DNA from 3 places in the Pseudomonas sp. 300 genome. Region 1 is predicted to be linked to each of the others. Evidence: riboswitches for the same ligand, from Rfam matches in the RefSeq annotation. Region 1 holds a riboswitch; each other region holds the start of a gene.
What was found. A riboswitch is a leader RNA that binds a small molecule or an ion and turns the genes downstream of it on or off. The one in region 1 is predicted to bind cobalamin.

Region 1 (5,684 bases):
TCGGCATTGTGGCCTTCCAGCACGGCGGCCGGGACCAGTGAGCCGGCGTAGATGATCACCGGGCAGCTGCGGATCAGTCGTTGGCCTTTGACGGTGATTAGTTCCGGGTCGCCGGGACCTGCGCCAATGAAGTAGACGGTCATCGTCGTTTCCTGTCAGAAAAAGGGGCTGGTCAAGGCTTCAGATGAAGATTGCTCATGATCGAAGGCGAGGATTATCGAGGATTTTACGCAGAGCAGGCCAATGCCAGGGTCGCCTGGGCATACTTTTGTCGGGAAATCAGCAGTTTTGCCGGCGCCTGGGCCAGTTGTTCGGCAAGGGCGAGGGCGGCACTTTCTGCTACGCCGTAGCAGCCGGTGCGTTCGAAGGCGATGTCCGAGCGGTGGCTGAGTCGTGGTTGATAACCGGCCAGTTGTTCACTGCTGAAGTACATCAGGGGCAGCGCGAGTTGTGCAGCGAGTTCGATCAGGCCAGGTTCATCACGCTTCAGATCGATGCTGGCGAAGGCCTTGATCTGGTGAAGCCCGATTTGATGCGCCTGTAGCGCCTGATCGAGTAACGCCCGCAGCGTGCTCACGGGGCAGCCGCGCTGGCAGCCCAGGCCGACCACTAACGTCGGCGCTGTGCGGGTGTTGGTCATGCGTGGTATTGGCCATCGCTTTTGCGGCGGAACAACCAGGCGCTGATCAGGCCCAGAGCCAGCCAGAATCCCATGTTGGTCAGCTGCGAAGCGATTTTGAACTGGGTTTCCAGGGCTTCCGGCGCGAGCATCGAGTGCACTTCCGGTTGCGGTGCGCCGATCACATGTGGAACCGCCAGGATGGCCACGCCGAGAATCTTCATCAGCCAATGACGGCTGAACACGATCAGCGCGATGCCAACCGCAGTGGATGCAGCGGTGCCGATCCACCAGATTTGCCGTTGTGCCAGATCCGCTGCGGCGGTGCCCGGCAGTTCCGGTGGCAGGCCGAGGGTTGGCGCCAGTACGAACGTCGCGTAACCGGCCAGGCCCCAGAGCAGGCCCTGCGAGGTTTTGGTCGGTGCGCGCAAGGTGTAGAGGCCAGCGAGCATCAGCGCAAAACCGACGGCAACTACCAGATTGCCGCCCGTGGTGGACAGCACGCGCTGCCAGCCGTCTTGCGGCTCCCAGGCTTCGGCATCGTGGGTGTGAGCGGCGGCACCGGCGGCGTGCTCATGAACTTCAACAGCGGCCGGCTCGGATTTTTCGTAAGTCTCGGCCTGCAGAATCAGCGGAGCGACCCAGAAGCTTTGCAGCAGGGTCAGCAGCAGGGCGGCCAGCAGCCCGGTGAAACCTGCGGTTTGCGCAATACGCTTGATCATGTCGACAGGTCTCAATGGCACGGGAAAGCGGAGCTGTGACGGGTATCGTGCGCGGCGTTGTGCACCGCTTCGATGTGCGAGAAACCGGCGAAATACACCAGGCACGCGCCAAGGATCGATGCGCATACGGCAGCGGTCAGGCGTTGGGTCAGGGTCGTGGTGGTGCTGGTGGTGCTCTTATCGGTGTTGCTGCCGGTGCTGCTGATGATCGACATGGCGCTTCCCTCTGGTCTGTCAGCGGGTGAATAGAGCGCATGGAAGACCCCTGCGAATCGGGCTCGCAGAGGTTCAAACAGCGCCCGCCCACCGCGGGTTTGTTGTTCAGTGAACGTAATCGTCACTTTGTGTTGCGGGCCGGTCTCCGGGCTCGCGAGGGGCTTGGGCGTCAACCGAAACCTGCAAGCGTCACCTTCCCATGCCGAATTGCCGGCACAGTGGATCTGACGCTTCGCTCGCTTACCGTTGCGGGGGCAGCACCGGACTGACATGGCTTTGAGTAAAGCACATGATTCACCGGTTTCCCGTTTCACCCTGTGAAGGGCACCCGTAACAAGGCGTGTAGGAGAGCATGGGCGGGGGTTGGGCGTCAATTGGCAAGGGTTCTCAACTCGGGGGCAAGGGCAAGGAGTGTTACCTGTGGCGAGGGGATTTATCCCCGTTCGGCGGCGACGCCGTCGCAAAACCTGCTTGCGGGGCCCTGAAGGAATGCAGGGGGCCGCTTCGCAGCCCAACGGGGATAAATCCCCTCGCCACAGGGGATTGCAATCAACTGACGGACATTGACCCGCCCACACACCATGCGTAGCCTTGCGCTTTCGAGGTTCTTCGGCGTTTGCCGAAGCTAAGAAGGGAACGCGGTCGATGCCGCGGCTGCCCCCGCAACTGTGAACGGTGATGTTCGCTGCCACGCCACTGCACGCTCCAGCCCTGGAGCCCGCGGGAAGGCGCAGCAAACGCCAGTCTAGCGACAGGCACACCGTCAGCCAGGAGACCTGCCTCGACACAGATTCTCACTACAACCGGGCGGGGTGATCCGGTGGCGAACTCTTCCGCGCGCGCATCCGTCGCCGCGATTGTCGTCCCGTATGCCCGCCACCTTGCCAAAGGGCATCCGATGAAAACACTGGCCAAACTCCCCGTCACCATCGTTACCGGCTTCCTCGGCTCGGGCAAAACCACCTTGCTGCGGCACATGCTCGACAACGCGCAAGGCCGCCGCATCGCGGTGATCGTCAACGAGTTCGGCGAGCTGGGCATCGACGGTGAAATCCTCAAGCAGTGCTCGATCGGTTGCACCGAAGAAGAAGCCAACGGCCGCGTCTACGAACTGGCCAACGGCTGCCTGTGCTGCACCGTTCAGGAAGAATTCTTCCCGGTGATGCGTGAACTTGTAGCCCGTCGCGGCGATCTCGATCACATCCTGATCGAAACCTCGGGTCTGGCCCTGCCAAAGCCGCTGGTTCAAGCCTTCCAGTGGCCGGAAATCCGCAGTGCCTGCACCGTTGACGCGGTGATCACCGTGGTCGACAGCCCGGCCGTTGCCGCTGGTACGTTCGCCGCGTTCCCCGATCAAGTGGACGCCCAGCGCAAACTCGACCCGAACCTGGATCACGAATCGCCGCTGCACGAGTTGTTTGCCGACCAACTGGCCAGCGCCGATCTGGTGATTCTCAACAAGGCCGACCTGATCAGCCCTGAGGACCTGGCTCGTGTGCGCCTGGAAGTCGCTGAAGAGTTGCCGCCGGCAGTCAAAGTAATCGAAGCCAGCAGCGGTCGCCTGCCGCTGGACGTGCTGATCGGCCTCGGTGCCGGCTCCGAAGAACACATCGACAGCCGTCACAGCCATCACGATCACCATCATGAAGGCGAAGATGACCACGATCACGACGCGTTCGACTCCATTTCCATCGAGCTGCCTCAAGCTGACGAAAGTCTGCTGATGGACGCGCTGACCCAACTGGTGGTCAAGCACGGCATCCTGCGGGTCAAAGGTTTCGCGGCGATTCCGAACAAGCCGATGCGCCTGTTGATTCAGGGCGTGGGCACGCGTTTCGACAAGCATTTCGACCGTCAGTGGGGCGCCGACGAAGCACGCACCACGCGTCTGGTGTTGATCGGTCAGGAGCTCGACGCCGCGCAACTCGAAGCGCAACTGCGCGCCGCGCTCAGCGTTTAACCCATGCACCTGCTCAGGACCCAGCCCGGCGGTTTCGTCTCGGATGACAACATCGCCGACCTTGGACAAACCCCCGCCGAGCTGGTGATCCTGTGCAGCGGCGATTCCAGCCTTGCGCTGCTCGCCGAAGCCGCGCAGCAGTTGCCCGACGATTACCCGAGCGTGCGCCTGGCCAACCCGATGCAGGTGCAAAACCACGCCTCGGTCGATTTGTACGTCGATGAAGTGCTGCGCCACGCCAAGGTGATTCTGATCTCGCTGCACGGCGGCATTGCGTATTGGCGCTACGGCGTCGAGCGGTTGGTCGAGTTGTCCGAGCGCGGGGTGCAACTGATTCTGGTGCCCGGCGATGATCGCCCGGACCCGGAACTCAGCGACCTGAGCACGGTGGTGGCCGAAGACCGCGACCGGCTCTGGCATTACCTGCGCCAGGGCGGTATGGCCAACGCCCTCGATCTGTTTCGCTGCCTGGCCAATCGCTGGCTGGATCGCGACTATGCGTGGACTGAGCCACAAACCCTGCCGCGTACCGCGGTCTACCACCCGAAAAAAAGCCCGGCCGTTTTGAGTGATTGGCAGGCCGACTGGCTGGCCGGTCAACCGGTGGCGGCGGTGCTGTTTTATCGCTCGCATTTGCAGGCGGCGAACACTGCCTTCATTGATGTTTTCTGCCAGCGTTTGCAAGCGGCGGGGTTGAACCCCTTGCCGATTGCCGTGGCCAGTTTGAAGGAACCCGGCTGCCTGACGGTGGTCGAGGACTGGCTGGATGAAGTCGATGCAGGGGTGATTCTCAACACCACCGGTTTCGCTCAATCCAGCCCCGAAGCGCCGCATTTGCGACCTTTTCGCCGAAATATCCCAGTGATCCAGGCGATCTGCGCCCAGGACAACGAACCCGGTTGGCGCGCCAGCGAACAGGGCCTCGGCCCGCGGGATCTGGCGATGCACATCGCGCTGCCGGAACTGGATGGGCGGATCATCAGCCGCCCGATCAGCTTCAAGGACCTGGCGTGGCGCAGCGAGCGCAGTCAGTCCGATGTGGTCTGCTATCGGCCTGCACCTGAGCGCATGGATTTTGTTGCCGAACTGGCGCGGCGCTGGATCGATCTGGCGCGGGTGCCGAACAGCGAAAAACGCATCGCCCTGATCCTCGCCAATTACCCGACCCGTGACGGGCGCATTGGCAATGGCGTCGGCCTTGATACGCCTGCCGCCGCGTTGAACATCCTCCGAGCGTTGCACGCGCAAGGTTATCCGCTGCCCGCCGAACTGCCGGACAGCGGCACCGCGCTGATCCAGCAATTGCTCGGCGGCGTCAGCAACGACCTCGATACCCTCGACCAGCGTCCGTGTCATCAAAGCCTGGCGCTGGACGACTACAACTCGATGTTCGACGCCTTGCCCGAGGCCAACCGCCAAGCCGTGCTGGAGCGCTGGGGCACGCCCGAAAGCGATCCGATGTTTCGCGGCGGACGGATGATGATCGCCGGGCTGCGATTTGGCCTGACCTTTATCGGCATTCAACCGGCGCGGGGTTATCAGGTCGATCCGAGCGCGGTCTATCACGACCCGGACCTGGTGCCGCCCCACGGCTATCTGGCGTTTTACTTCTGGTTGCGCAACACCTACGGCGCCCACGGCGTGATCCACGTCGGCAAGCACGGCAACCTCGAATGGCTGCCGGGCAAAGGCGTCGGGCTGTCGGAAAATTGCTGGCCGGATGCGTTGCTCGGGCCGCTGCCGAACATCTATCCGTTCATCGTCAACGACCCGGGCGAGGGCGCTCAGGCCAAGCGCCGCACGCAAGCGGTGATCATCGATCACCTGATGCCGCCGCTGACCCGCGCCGAAACCTACGGCCCGCTGCGCAACCTCGAACTGCTCGCCGACGAGTATTACGAAGCGCAATTGCTCGATCCGCGCCGCGCCCGCGAATTGCAGCGCGACATTTTGCAACTGGTGCGCGACACGCACATCGACCGTGAACTGCAACTGGACGAGAAGCTCGACAGCGACGCCGATGCAGCCATCTGGCTGCCGCGTCTGGACACGTATTTGTGCGATTTGAAGGAGTCGCAGATCCGGGATGGCCTGCATGTGTTTGGCGAGTCGCCGAGCGGGCGTCTGCGCATCGACACGTTATTGGCGCTGTTGCGGATTCCACGCG
Region 2 (5,684 bases), on a different contig from region 1:
CATAAAGAGCCTTTGTTTCGTAACGGTTGGTCTGGGACACCATTATTTCGGGTGTCGCGCCGTAGGAAATCCCATATGCCGGATTGGCAAGGTCAAGCTCACCGATGAGCTCCGCGCCGGACATGGCCGAGGTGAAATCGGTACGGTCGTAGCTGGCTCCTATCAGTAGTTCGTGGTTGCCGCCCAGCGCTTCGATTCTGGATGCCAGGTTGGTATCGAGGGTGTTTTCCCGGATGTTCGTGGGCAGGTAAAGCTTGAATATCGGGTAGACCGTTGGCGTCGCAGGACTTGGGCCGAGAAGTTCCGGATAAACAAAACTGCCATAGTCGCGAACCCTACCCTCGTAATACTGAGCGGTGACGGTCATTCGCGTGTCGTCGCTAAGCTCATGCGTGAGCTGGGCAGTCGTTGTTCGATTCTCGATGGTGGTGTGAGGCTGTCCACTTGTAGCCCCTGGGAATGCATTGCGATCAATCTGCCCGCTCAATGCTTGGGCGGCTGGTAGGCCGGAATATTCGAGCTGGCTACGATCCTCGTACTGACCACGCAGCAATAGCTCGGTCTCTGGCGAAAGCTGGAACGCAATGCTTGGCTGTATCGACCATTGATGGCCATTGACGTGATCAATCCAGCTATCGTTTTCCTGATAGTCAGCGGAAATCCGTGCGACAACCTTGTCGCCGATGGGTGTGTTGAGATCCATCGAAGGATTCACCGTGCCGAAACTGCCTGTGCGCATTGACAGTAAGGCACTGGGCTCAGCTTCAGGGCGCTTGGAAATCACGTTGATCAAGCCACCTAGCGGCGCGCCAATTCCGCCGCCGTAAAGCGCTGATGTCGGGCCTTTGAGTACCTCGACGCGTTCGGTGCCAATGAGGCTGGTTGGGTCGATACTGGCCGCCGTACCTCCGAATGCAGGTAGCCCATTCATGTAAATTTCCGCCGGAAATCCGCGCACGATAGGCTGGGCGAACAGTGCCTCTTGAGGCTTTGTCGCTCTGACTCCTGAGACGTTGACCAGCGCATCAGTAAGCGAATGGCTGTCCTGCTCTTTGATCATCGATTGAGTGACGACCTGTACCGACTGCGGGACTTCGATCAAGGGTGTGTCGGTGCGCGTGGCTGAAGCAGAGCTTGGTGCGGTATAGCCTTCGCGCTCCCCAGAAACGTTTATAGGCTCCAACGTCCAGGTCTGTAACCGTTTGGTTGTTTGTGTTGCATCTCCGGTGCCGTCCTGCGGCTGTGCAGCTTGGGCGATTACTGGTAATGCCAGCCCTAGAACCATGTAGGAGGCATGGCGCCAACGCAAACGCGACAGGTCAATGTGAAGCAGCGGCTCGTTCTTGGTCGGGTACATGGGATCTTCCGATGAAAGTCAGGTATTGGCTGAACGTTCATGACGATTCGGCAACACGGCCCACAAGAGCACGTGACGCAGGTCGGCAATTCGTTTTCAGCAAAAAGTAGCGGTGACGTTCAAAGGTTGAACCGGTGGCGCTCGGCTTCGAGCACCAGGAAAAACTGGTGGCGCTGCTGGCTGTGCGGTGAGGCGAGCATAAAGATGGCGTAGCGGTGGAGCATTAAGCCGGAAGCTGGGCAGATTCGACTCGATGAGTGCAGGGTGTTGGAACAGCAGTGAGCAGTACCCGCACTTTTCCCACACGATCAGGTCATGGTGTTTGTCAGCAGAGCCGTGATGAGTCATCTGACTCATGCCAGGCATGTCGTGGCATTCCATGCCTGACATACCCATTTGCTGACTTTGGCCATGGGCAAGGCTGATCCCCTGACTGATCAGCGGGCCGGCAAAAATCATCAGCATGGCGAACAGACTCAGCCATGCTCCGATGATGTAGCGCTTATGCACTAGCAGGACTTCTGCTTATCACGGACAGCCTTCAAAGGCTGGGCCTGTGGCTCGTATCCGGGGATAGGCAACCAGCGGCGAAAGCCAGCGCCTCCCTTTCCTGTAAGAGGGCACCAGGCGAAGTCCCAAGGCGTCGGGGGAAATTCCTCTTTTTCGGGGTCAACGCCGGCGACAGAACGGGGGGCTACCTTCCAGTCAAACACCCTCATAGGCGAACCCTGCCAAGCCAAGACCAGCCCGCGAGCTTGGCTATCGTCAGTATTTATCCAACGAGCCGCCGCCGCAGTCATGAAGGAGTCGATGTGTTCCTCGTGTATTTGCTTCTGGTAGGTCGAGTTGAGTAACCAGCGACAAACACTCAGGTAGTAAGTCCAGTTCAGAGGTGGATGATTGCGGTATGCCCAGGTCATGAAACTTCGAAATATGTTCAAGCCGTCCGGTGGATCTAACTTGAGCAACCCAGGACACACATCGAACAACGTATGCCAGTAAGGCAGCAACCGGGCATCCAAGTGAACAAAACAGCGTGCATTACTGGGGTAGTCAGGAAACGGCAACAGGAAGTCGCCACGACTGCTCACACGCGACGCCTTACTGACCAGCCGCGAAGCCCCTGAAGGAATGGCTACAGAGCGCATACCAACCTCCGTGCCACAACCGCTTGCGACTTACGGAATGCAGTAATACAGACAGTGATCCTTTCGGAAAAACTAAACCTGGAACTTGGATGATCAATAACAAGAGACATACGGATGTCCTTCCCGAGACGGTTGAACGGCGTCCACCCTTGGTCGCATCAGCGACAGCCGGCGTAAAACGGACGACGAAAAAACAAGCGATGGCGGGCAAATCAAGCCGGCCACTCACAGGCGTCAAATCTGAGGGGAAGCGCGAGGGTTGGCCGAGGGCCAAGAGTATCGAGGAGGTGCCTTGCAGCGCAGCTCGCGGCTGGGCTGCGGCTTTTGTCTGATTCGCAGCAGCCAGGTCAGGCAAAATAGAAAGGCGATGCTCAATGTCACCGCTGAACAGATAGGGCACGACAGACTACCGGCCCAGCCACCAGTTGACTGGTCAGTGAAGTCCGTTTTCTGAATCGGGCTCTTGCTGCCCAGTGCAGAGCAAAACTGACCGCCGACTCCATTGAGTTCGAGCCCGCTCATCTGCCCATGTCCCAAACCGCAGGCAAACACGTTGAACAGGACGCAGAAATATAGCGTCCAGGCAACGAGCGAGCGGTTTGATAGGGACAATTTCATGGCAGCGACATTAACACCCAAGCAAGCGGGGTTGAAGATCGAAAGATGTCGTTCAAACCCACCGCCCAGAAATACCTAGACGATGGGGCACGGGGAAATTATGCGACTTTCAGTGATTTCACACAGGTGAAGCGCTCGACAAAGGTGTTGTCGGCATAGCGCTTAAGCGTCCTCGCAACCAGGCAGGTGAACAACGGCTCGCATAACACCAGTGGCAAGTACGAAACGGCGAACAGCGCCCAGTTACTCAGAGGGGTTGGCTCCTCGCCCATGGACAACCAGAAACCCACCATCACTACCACACCGGTGTAATACAGCGCATCGAACTTGACCACTTCAGCCCAACGAATGCTGCGTCCGGCAACGTCGAAAAAGCGGCGTCCCAGCAAGCCGTGGGCGGCAATCAGCGGCAACATCAAAGACAACGAGTTGACCCCTAGGTGCACTAGATCCTGCGGTTCGAACAACAATCCTTGCAACAACAGGCCAATGGCAAAACCAAACAGCGTGGGGATAAAGCCGAAGATGACGTAGACGGCGGAAGCACCGACGAAATGCAATTCAGAAGCGCCGACCGGCAAATGGAATACTTCCATGAACACCGAGAAAAACGCGGCGGCGAGTATCGTCTTAATCAGGTTATCGGGGCGTAACAGCTTCGGCGAAAACGCCGCCAGCGTAGCGATTGCAGCGGCGTTGGCGTACAGCACTTTGGCGGCATTGAGCACGCCGGGTTCGATATGCATCAGTTCTCCCTCCGAGGGATGCGGGTCTGAAAACTGCCGGGATATTCGGCAGCACTTGTGGCAGGTCTCCTGGCTCACAGCTCAACACCCTCCCGCGCCTTCCCAGCCGTTATAGGCCAGTGGCATAGACGAGAGAGCTAACCGTTCACAGTTGCGGGGGCAGCGCAGGAATGGCCAAAGGGCGTACCTGCTTCCCTATTGCTTCACCAAAAGGTGAAACCACAAAGCGTCAACAGATTAAGGGTTTTGCACGGTCTGCGCACGAGGCGAGTAGTCTTTCCGACAAGGTTCCACGGAACAACGTGCGACAGTCTGCCTCAGGCGACTCGATAGGCATGTTTTATCGGACTTAGGGTAATGCCTGCGCCAGACTGTCGCAGGTTATTAAAGGTGACAGGTGTCGTTAGACTTTTTGCCCCTCCACGAGTCGGTCAGAACAAATGCTCAGTAGGCATGATTGGGTTTCACCTGACGCACTTCCGACAGTAGCTCAAATACGCTCGGACGGTTCGTCTGGAACTAGAAATGCTTCTGCGTTAAACCTCAACCAAATACATGGTCGTTACGTGGCACGCCCAAAAGTCGGGTGCTAGAGTCATTTCCATGAACAGAACTCGAACAGACCGCTCGTTGATTGCCTGGACGCTCTATGCCTGCGTCCTGTTCAATCTATTGGCTTGCGGTATTGCTCACGGACAGATGAGTGGCTTGGCCCTCAATGGCGCGGGAGGGCAATTCTGCTCAGTATCTAATGTGGGTGTTGCGGATGTCGGGGGGGATTTGGTTGCCCAGTCCAAGAGTAATTGGGCCAGCAACTTCAGTTGCCCGATGTGCTCCTCAATCACCTTAAACCTCGTGTTCCTGTTCTGCCTTGCTTGGCTTGCGCGAACCAACCAGGTTCAGCGAAAACCCGTTGAAACCCGCGGTAAGGCTCCTCCTCGCTACTCTTGGCCATCGGCCAACCCTCGCGCCTCTCCCTTGTAATAAATAGCCACGGTCATCAGCGCTCAATTATTGCCAGCTCGATCTCTGGGATCCTTTGATGACCAAGAGATCCATCGTTGGTGCGCGTCCGATACCGAGATCTGAATCACGTACTGGTGTGATCAGGTATGCCCCGTGCTGGCTATTTCATTTGTGATGCAGCAAGTCCCTGCCGTGCATGGGGATGCACCGCAGGCGAGAAAACTTTGGCATTGAAAACGTAGGCACACACTCCGTTAGTGAGCAGGGCCTCGTCGATAACAAGGAGCACAAGGGATGATGCAAAAGGCTATTTGGTACGGTGTTTCGATTTCACTGTTTGGCGCCACTGCCGCTGCACAGGCAGATAATCAACCTGTGGAGTTGCCTGAAACGACGGTGATTGGCTCTTCTGTAATCGACCAGAACAAGGTCGACTCCTTCGGTAGCCTGACCACCGTGGTGGGGCAGGATCAGATCCGCGACCTCAACGCGCTAGATCTATCGTCCGCGCTGCGCCGTACTCCAGGGGTGACCGTTTCACGATTCAACCCAGTGGGATCGTTTGGTGGGGCTGAAGGTGGTGCGGTGTATATCCGTGGTATGGGTGCCAGCCGGCCAGGCAGTGAGATCAAGACGTACATCGATGGCGTGCCTTTTTACATGGGCGTTTGGGGGCACCCTTTACTGGATCTGCTACCGATCAATGCCATGCAAAGCATCAGCGTCTACAAAGGCCCGCAACCGCAAAAATTCGGCAACACCTTTGCCGCAATTGATTTGACTCCTCGTACTGCTGAAGCGGGCGATAACCAGCATGGCGAATTGCAGGTAACTGGTGGCAGTTTCCAC
Region 3 (5,684 bases), 1.4 Mb from region 1:
AACCACTGTGCGGCTTGCGGTTCCACGAACCGTGCTGGCCAATGAACGCGCCTTCCTTGAATTGCGCTGGCAGCGTGTTGCCTTCCGCAAACGTCAGGCCCAGCGACGCGGTGTGCGGGCCGACCGCGTAGTCCGGCGCTATGGCCTTGGCGACCAGGTCCGGGTTTTGCGGCTCGACGCGAATGTCGACGTGTTGGCCGTAGTAGCTGTATGGCCAGCCATAGAACCCGCCGTCCTTCACTGAAGTGATGTAGTCCGGCACCAGGTCGCTGCCGATTTCATCCCGCTCGTTGACGGCTGTCCACAGGGCGCCGCTTTGCGGTTCCCAGGCCAAACCATTTGGATTGCGAATCCCCGAGGCGAAGATCCGGTGGTTGCCGGTGGCGCGATCCACTTCCCAGATTGCCGCGCGACCTACTTCCTGATCCATGCCGTTTTCGGCGACGTTGCTGTTGGAGCCCACCGTGACGTACAGCTTGCTGCCGTCCTTGCTGGCGATGACGTTTTTCGTCCAGTGGTGATTCAGCGTCCCGCCGGGTAGATCGACCACTTTGATCGGCTGCGACTTGATGGCCGTGTCGCCGACTTCATAGTGGAAACGCAGCAAGCGGTCGGTGTCGGCGACATACAGGTCATTTCCAACCAGCGTCATGCCGAAGGGCGAATTGAGGTTTTCCAGAAATACCGTGCGGGTTTCGGCGATGCCATCGTGGTCCTTGTCGCGCAGCAAAGTGATGCGGTTCGGACTCGGGACGCCGGCACCGGCGCGGCCCATGACTTTCTTCATGACCCAGCCTTTGACGCCTTTGCCATCGTCGGGTTTGGGCGGCGCATTGGTTTCGGCGACCAGCACGTCGCCGTTCGGCAGCACGTACAGCCAGCGCGGGTGATCGAGGTTTTCAGCAAAGGCCGCCACTTGCGTTCCCGCTGCCGCCACAGGTTTCACGCCGTCCGGCCAACCGATCGCCGGGGCGATATTCACCGTAGGGATCAGGGTTTTGTTCGGTTCTGGCAGTTTGGGTGACGGGCCGGTGCCGTCGGAGACTTGCAGGCTGGAGGTTTCACCACAGGCGGCGAGCCCTCCGGCGAGGGCGATGACGAGAACGAATTGGGGCTTGCGCATACTGATCTTCCCTATAAATGCAGTGGCCTGATCAATAGAGAAGCGCAAACCCGCGATGGTTCAACCGGTCAGCCGCGGGCTTCCTTGAACAGCACGGCGATGCCGGGATGATAGTTGCCCGCTTCGTTGCGCAACTTGCGGTAGGCGTAGGGGAAATACCAGGCGACGGCGCAGGTGTGTTCCTTTTGCAGGTCGTCGACCATGTCCTGGAGTTCTTCCGGGGTGGCGCCGTGTTGGGACTTTTGCGGTGCGACGAACAGGCAGCCGAGTTTCAGGTCGCTGGCGTAGCTGATGCGCTTGGCGTCGCTGGTGATATCGACCAGGGCCTGTGTCAGGTTCAGGCTGTTGACCCGTGGCCAACGCTGCGTGGCCTGAAGGTAGGCGCGTTCTTCGCTGGTGGCAATGAACAGGTCGGCGCGAGCGTTGCGTTCACCTTCCTCGTTCTGTTTGCGGGTCGGTGTGTGCTGCAGCGTGACCATTTCCGCCATCCACGCCGCGGCCGAGAGCAAGCCGAGGTTGGCTTTTTCGTCGTACCAGTAAGGCGTGTCGTTATCGCCGCGCACCGCGTTGTAGCGGTCTATACAGTCAAACCAGCGCTCCAGCACCGGGCGCAGGAATTCCAGCTTCGGATTGCTGATGATCATGCCTTGCATGTGGCTCACCCTTGTTATTGTGTTGTCAGGTTGTGGCGCTTTGATATCACTGCTGAGAGCGTGGCACAAGATTGGCGTCATTTTATTGATCAGTGGCAGTTATTCGCCCAGCGGCGTCCCGGCTTTAATTGACGCTCCACCCCCAACCCTCTAACCTTCGCGGCTTGTTTCAGGTGCTCTGTGGCCTTGGTCGACAGAGTGAAACAGGGAAGCCGGTGAGTGCGTGCGTTCAACACATTAACAACCACGATCCCGGCGCTGCCCCCGCAACGGTAAATGAGAGAAGACTGCGCCTTGAGCCACTGTGTCAATTGACATGGGAAGGCGCGCAGTCAGGCGAAGCGCCGCTCATGAGCCCGGAGACCGGCCTGATCCATCCAGCGGCATCACGGTGGGCGATGCCAGGCTTCTTGCCGTCTATTCTTGTGCCTGCCCGCCGTTATCCAGCCTCAACGGAGAGCTCCCCATGACTGATACTCCCGATCGTGACGAACGCCATCTGGCGCGCATGCTGCGCAAAAAAGCCGTGATTGACGAGCGCATCGCCAACTCCCCGAATGAATGCGGCCTGCTGCTGGTGTTGACCGGCAACGGCAAAGGCAAAAGCAGCTCGGCCTTCGGCATGCTCGCGCGCTCTATGGGCCACGGCATGCAATGCGGCGTGGTGCAGTTCATCAAGGGTCGCAACAGCACGGGCGAAGAGTTGTTCTTCCGGCGCTTCCCGGAGCAGGTGCGGTTTCATGTGATGGGCGAGGGTTTTACCTGGGAAACCCAGGACCGCCAGCGTGACATCGCCGCCGCCGAAGCTGCATGGGAAGTGTCCCGCGAATTGCTGCGTGATCCGTCGATCGGCCTGGTGGTGCTTGATGAACTGAACATCGCCCTCAAGCACGGGTACCTCGACCTCGATCAGGTGCTCAGCGACTTGCAGGCGCGTCCGCCGATGCAACACGTGGTGGTCACCGGTCGCGGCGCCAAGCCGGAAATGATCGATCTGGCCGACACCGTCACTGAAATGGGCGTGATCAAGCATGCGTTCCAGGCCGGGATCAAAGCGCAAAAAGGCGTCGAGCTGTGAATCAACCACGTCATTGCCCGGCGGTCTTGATTGCCGCGCCGGCCTCCGGTCAGGGCAAGACCACCGTCACCGCCGCGCTGGCCCGTTTGCATCGCAATCAGGGGCGCAAGGTGCGTGTGTTCAAATGCGGCCCGGACTTTCTCGATCCGATGATTCTCGAGCGCGCCAGCGGTGCGCCGGTGTATCAATTGGACATGTGGATGGTCGGCGAGCAGGAAAGTCGTCGACTGTTGTGGGAAGCCGCCGGTGAAGCGGATCTGATTCTGATCGAAGGCGTCATGGGCCTGTTCGACGGCACGCCGTCCAGCGCTGACCTGGCGCGGCATTTCGGTGTGCCGGTGCTCGGGGTGATCGATGGCACGGCGATGGCGCAGACCTTTGGCGCGCTGGCGTTGGGGTTGGCGAAGTATCAGCCGGACTTGCCGTTCGCTGGGGTGCTGGCCAACCGCGTCGGCACCTTGCGCCATGCGCAATTGCTTGAAGGCAGCCTGACTGAAGGTTTGCGTTGGTACGGCGCGTTGTCCCGGGAAACCGGGATTGAACTGCCGAGTCGGCACCTCGGCCTGGTTCAGGCCAGCGAGCTGAACGACCTCGACGTGCGCCTCGATGCAGCGGCTGAATCACTGGCCAACAGTTGTGACGTTGCACTACCGCCGCCTGTGGAATTCGCTGCTCCAGAAGTGATCGCTGCCGAGCCGTTGCTGGCCGGCGTTCGCATTGCCGTGGCCCGTGATGAAGCGTTTGCGTTCACTTATGGCGCGAGCCTGGATTTGCTGCGAGCCATGGGCGCCGAATTGTCATTTTTCTCGCCGATCCGCGACACGCAATTGCCGGAGGCTGACAGCCTCTATCTGCCGGGTGGCTACCCCGAATTGCACCATGTGGCGCTGTCCCGGAACACCCAAATGCTCAACGCCATTCGCGCTCACCACGCGGCGGGCAAACCGTTGCTGGCCGAGTGCGGCGGCATGTTGTATTTGCTCGATTCGCTGACCGATGTCGAAGGCTCGCGCGCAGAACTGGTGGGGTTGCTGGCCGGTGATGCGGTGATGCAGAAACGCCTGGCGGCGCTGGCGTTGCAAGCGGTCGAGTTGCCGGAAGGCTCGCTCCGTGGGCATACCTATCATCATTCGTTGACCAGTACCGAGCTGGAGCCGCTTGCTCGCGGCCTGAGTCCTAACGGTGGGCGTGGTGCGGAGGCGGTTTATCGTGAGGGGCGGATGACCGCTTCTTATGTGCATTTTTATTTTCCGTCGAATCCGACTGCGATTGCCGCATTGTTTGCGCCTGACCGTGCGGACACCATCGCTGGCAAGCCAGCTCCCACGGTTGACCGTGTATTACCTGAAGAAACGCAAGTCCCTGTGGGAGCTGGCGTGCCAGCGATGAGGCCATGACCGACAACGCATTCAGTCAGGCCGAAAGGGAAGCGGTTTATCGCGCGATAGCCGAACGCCGCGACATGCGCCACTTCAGCGGAGGCACCGTCGAACCTGAACTGCTCCGACGCCTGCTCGAAGCCGCACATCAGGCGCCGAGTGTCGGCCTGATGCAGCCCTGGCGGTTCATCCGTATCAGCGATCGGGTCCTGCGCGGCAAGATCCAGTTGCTGGTGGAGGAAGAACGCATGCGCACCGCCGAAGCCCTTGGCGAGCGCACCGACGAATTCATGAAGCTGAAAGTCGAAGGCATCAACGATTGCGCCGAGGTGCTGGTCGCGGCGTTGATGGACGATCGCGAGCGGCACATCTTTGGCCGTCGCACCTTGCCTGAAATGGACATGGCCTCATTGTCCTGCGCGATCCAGAACCTGTGGCTGGCGTCCCGTGCCGAAGGGCTCGGCATGGGCTGGGTCTCTTTGTTCGAGCCACAAGCCCTGGCCAACCTGCTGGGTTTGCCCGCCGGGGCCAAGCCGTTGGCAGTTCTTTGCCTTGGCCCGGTCAAGGAATTCTATCCGGCGCCGATGCTGGTACTCGAAGGCTGGGCGCAAGCGCGTCCGCTCAGTGAATTGTTGTACGAAAATTATTGGGGAGTGAGTCAATGAGTGTGGCGTTGTTGAGTGTCGCCGCGGTTGCGCTGGATGCGCTGCTGGGTGAGCCCAAACGCTGGCATCCGCTGGTGGCGTTCGGCCGTTTTGCCGACCGCATCGAGCAACGTTTCAATGGTGGCGGGCGCGGCTGGCGTAGTCACGGCGTCACGGCATGGGTGATCGCGGTGTTACCGCTGACCTTGCTCGCCACCGCTTTCTCCTGGGCGCCTTATGTCGGCTGGGTCGTCGAGATTCTCGCGCTCTATTGCGCCCTCGGCCTGCGCAGTCTCGGTGAGCATGTCGAGCCGGTCGCCAAGGCGCTGCGCAGTGATGATCTGGACGAGGCGCGCAAACGTGTTGGCTATCTGGTCAGTCGCCAGACCAGCGAACTGGATAAGACCGAAGTGGCCCGCGCCGCCACCGAATCCGTCCTGGAGAACGGCAGCGACGCAGTATTTGCCGCGCTGTTCTGGTTTGCCGTGGCCGGCGCGCCGGGCGTGGTGCTCTACCGATTGAGCAATACGCTGGATGCGATGTGGGGCTATCGCAACGAACGCTTCGAACGGTTTGGCTGGGCGGCGGCAAAGATCGACGACGTGCTCAACTACATTCCTGCGCGGCTGGTGGCATTGACCTACGCGCTGCTGGGTAAAACCCGACTCGCCCTGAAATGCTGGCGCACCCAAGGCCCGACCTGGGACAGCCCGAACGCCGGGCCAGTGATGGCCGCAGGTGCCGGCGCGTTGGGCGTCGAGCTGGGCGGGGCGGCGATTTACCACGGTGAATTGCATCAGCGTCCGC

Region 2: another riboswitch for cobalamin. It lies ahead of Q7W83_RS29195 (energy-coupling factor ABC transporter permease); the one in region 1 lies ahead of cobW (cobalamin biosynthesis protein CobW).
Region 3: another riboswitch for cobalamin. It lies ahead of cobO (cob(I)yrinic acid a,c-diamide adenosyltransferase); the one in region 1 lies ahead of cobW (cobalamin biosynthesis protein CobW).

The regions. Positions count from the first base shown of each region.
Region 1 covers NZ_JAVLRV010000002.1:1,310,048-1,315,731, forward strand. Annotated here, with positions in the region: gene cobM (precorrin-4 C(11)-methyltransferase) at 1-143, opposite strand, end outside; gene Q7W83_RS12675 (cobalamin biosynthesis protein) at 227-640, opposite strand; gene Q7W83_RS12680 (CbtA family protein) at 637-1,341, opposite strand; gene Q7W83_RS12685 (CbtB domain-containing protein) at 1,353-1,556, opposite strand; cobalamin riboswitch at 1,677-1,904, opposite strand; cobalamin riboswitch at 2,143-2,355, shown strand; gene cobW (cobalamin biosynthesis protein CobW) at 2,456-3,517, shown strand; partial or broken gene cobN (cobaltochelatase subunit CobN) at 3,521-5,684, shown strand, end outside.
Region 2 covers NZ_JAVLRV010000010.1:14,617-20,300, forward strand. Annotated here, with positions in the region: gene Q7W83_RS29175 (TonB-dependent siderophore receptor) at 1-1,357, opposite strand, end outside; gene Q7W83_RS29180 (DUF2946 domain-containing protein) at 1,454-1,867, opposite strand; gene Q7W83_RS29185 (putative natural product biosynthesis protein) at 1,867-2,505, opposite strand; gene Q7W83_RS29190 (DUF2946 domain-containing protein) at 2,740-3,123, opposite strand; gene Q7W83_RS29195 (energy-coupling factor ABC transporter permease) at 3,222-3,869, opposite strand; cobalamin riboswitch at 3,912-4,108, opposite strand; gene Q7W83_RS29200 (DUF2946 domain-containing protein) at 4,473-4,853, shown strand; gene Q7W83_RS29205 (TonB-dependent receptor domain-containing protein) at 5,130-5,684, shown strand, end outside.
Region 3 covers NZ_JAVLRV010000002.1:2,664,551-2,670,234, reverse strand. Annotated here, with positions in the region: gene Q7W83_RS18545 (PQQ-dependent sugar dehydrogenase) at 1-1,123, opposite strand, end outside; gene Q7W83_RS18540 (hypothetical protein) at 1,192-1,776, opposite strand; cobalamin riboswitch at 1,931-2,162, shown strand; gene cobO (cob(I)yrinic acid a,c-diamide adenosyltransferase) at 2,243-2,854, shown strand; gene Q7W83_RS18530 (cobyrinate a,c-diamide synthase) at 2,851-4,251, shown strand; gene bluB (5,6-dimethylbenzimidazole synthase) at 4,248-4,898, shown strand; gene cbiB (adenosylcobinamide-phosphate synthase CbiB) at 4,895-5,684, shown strand, end outside.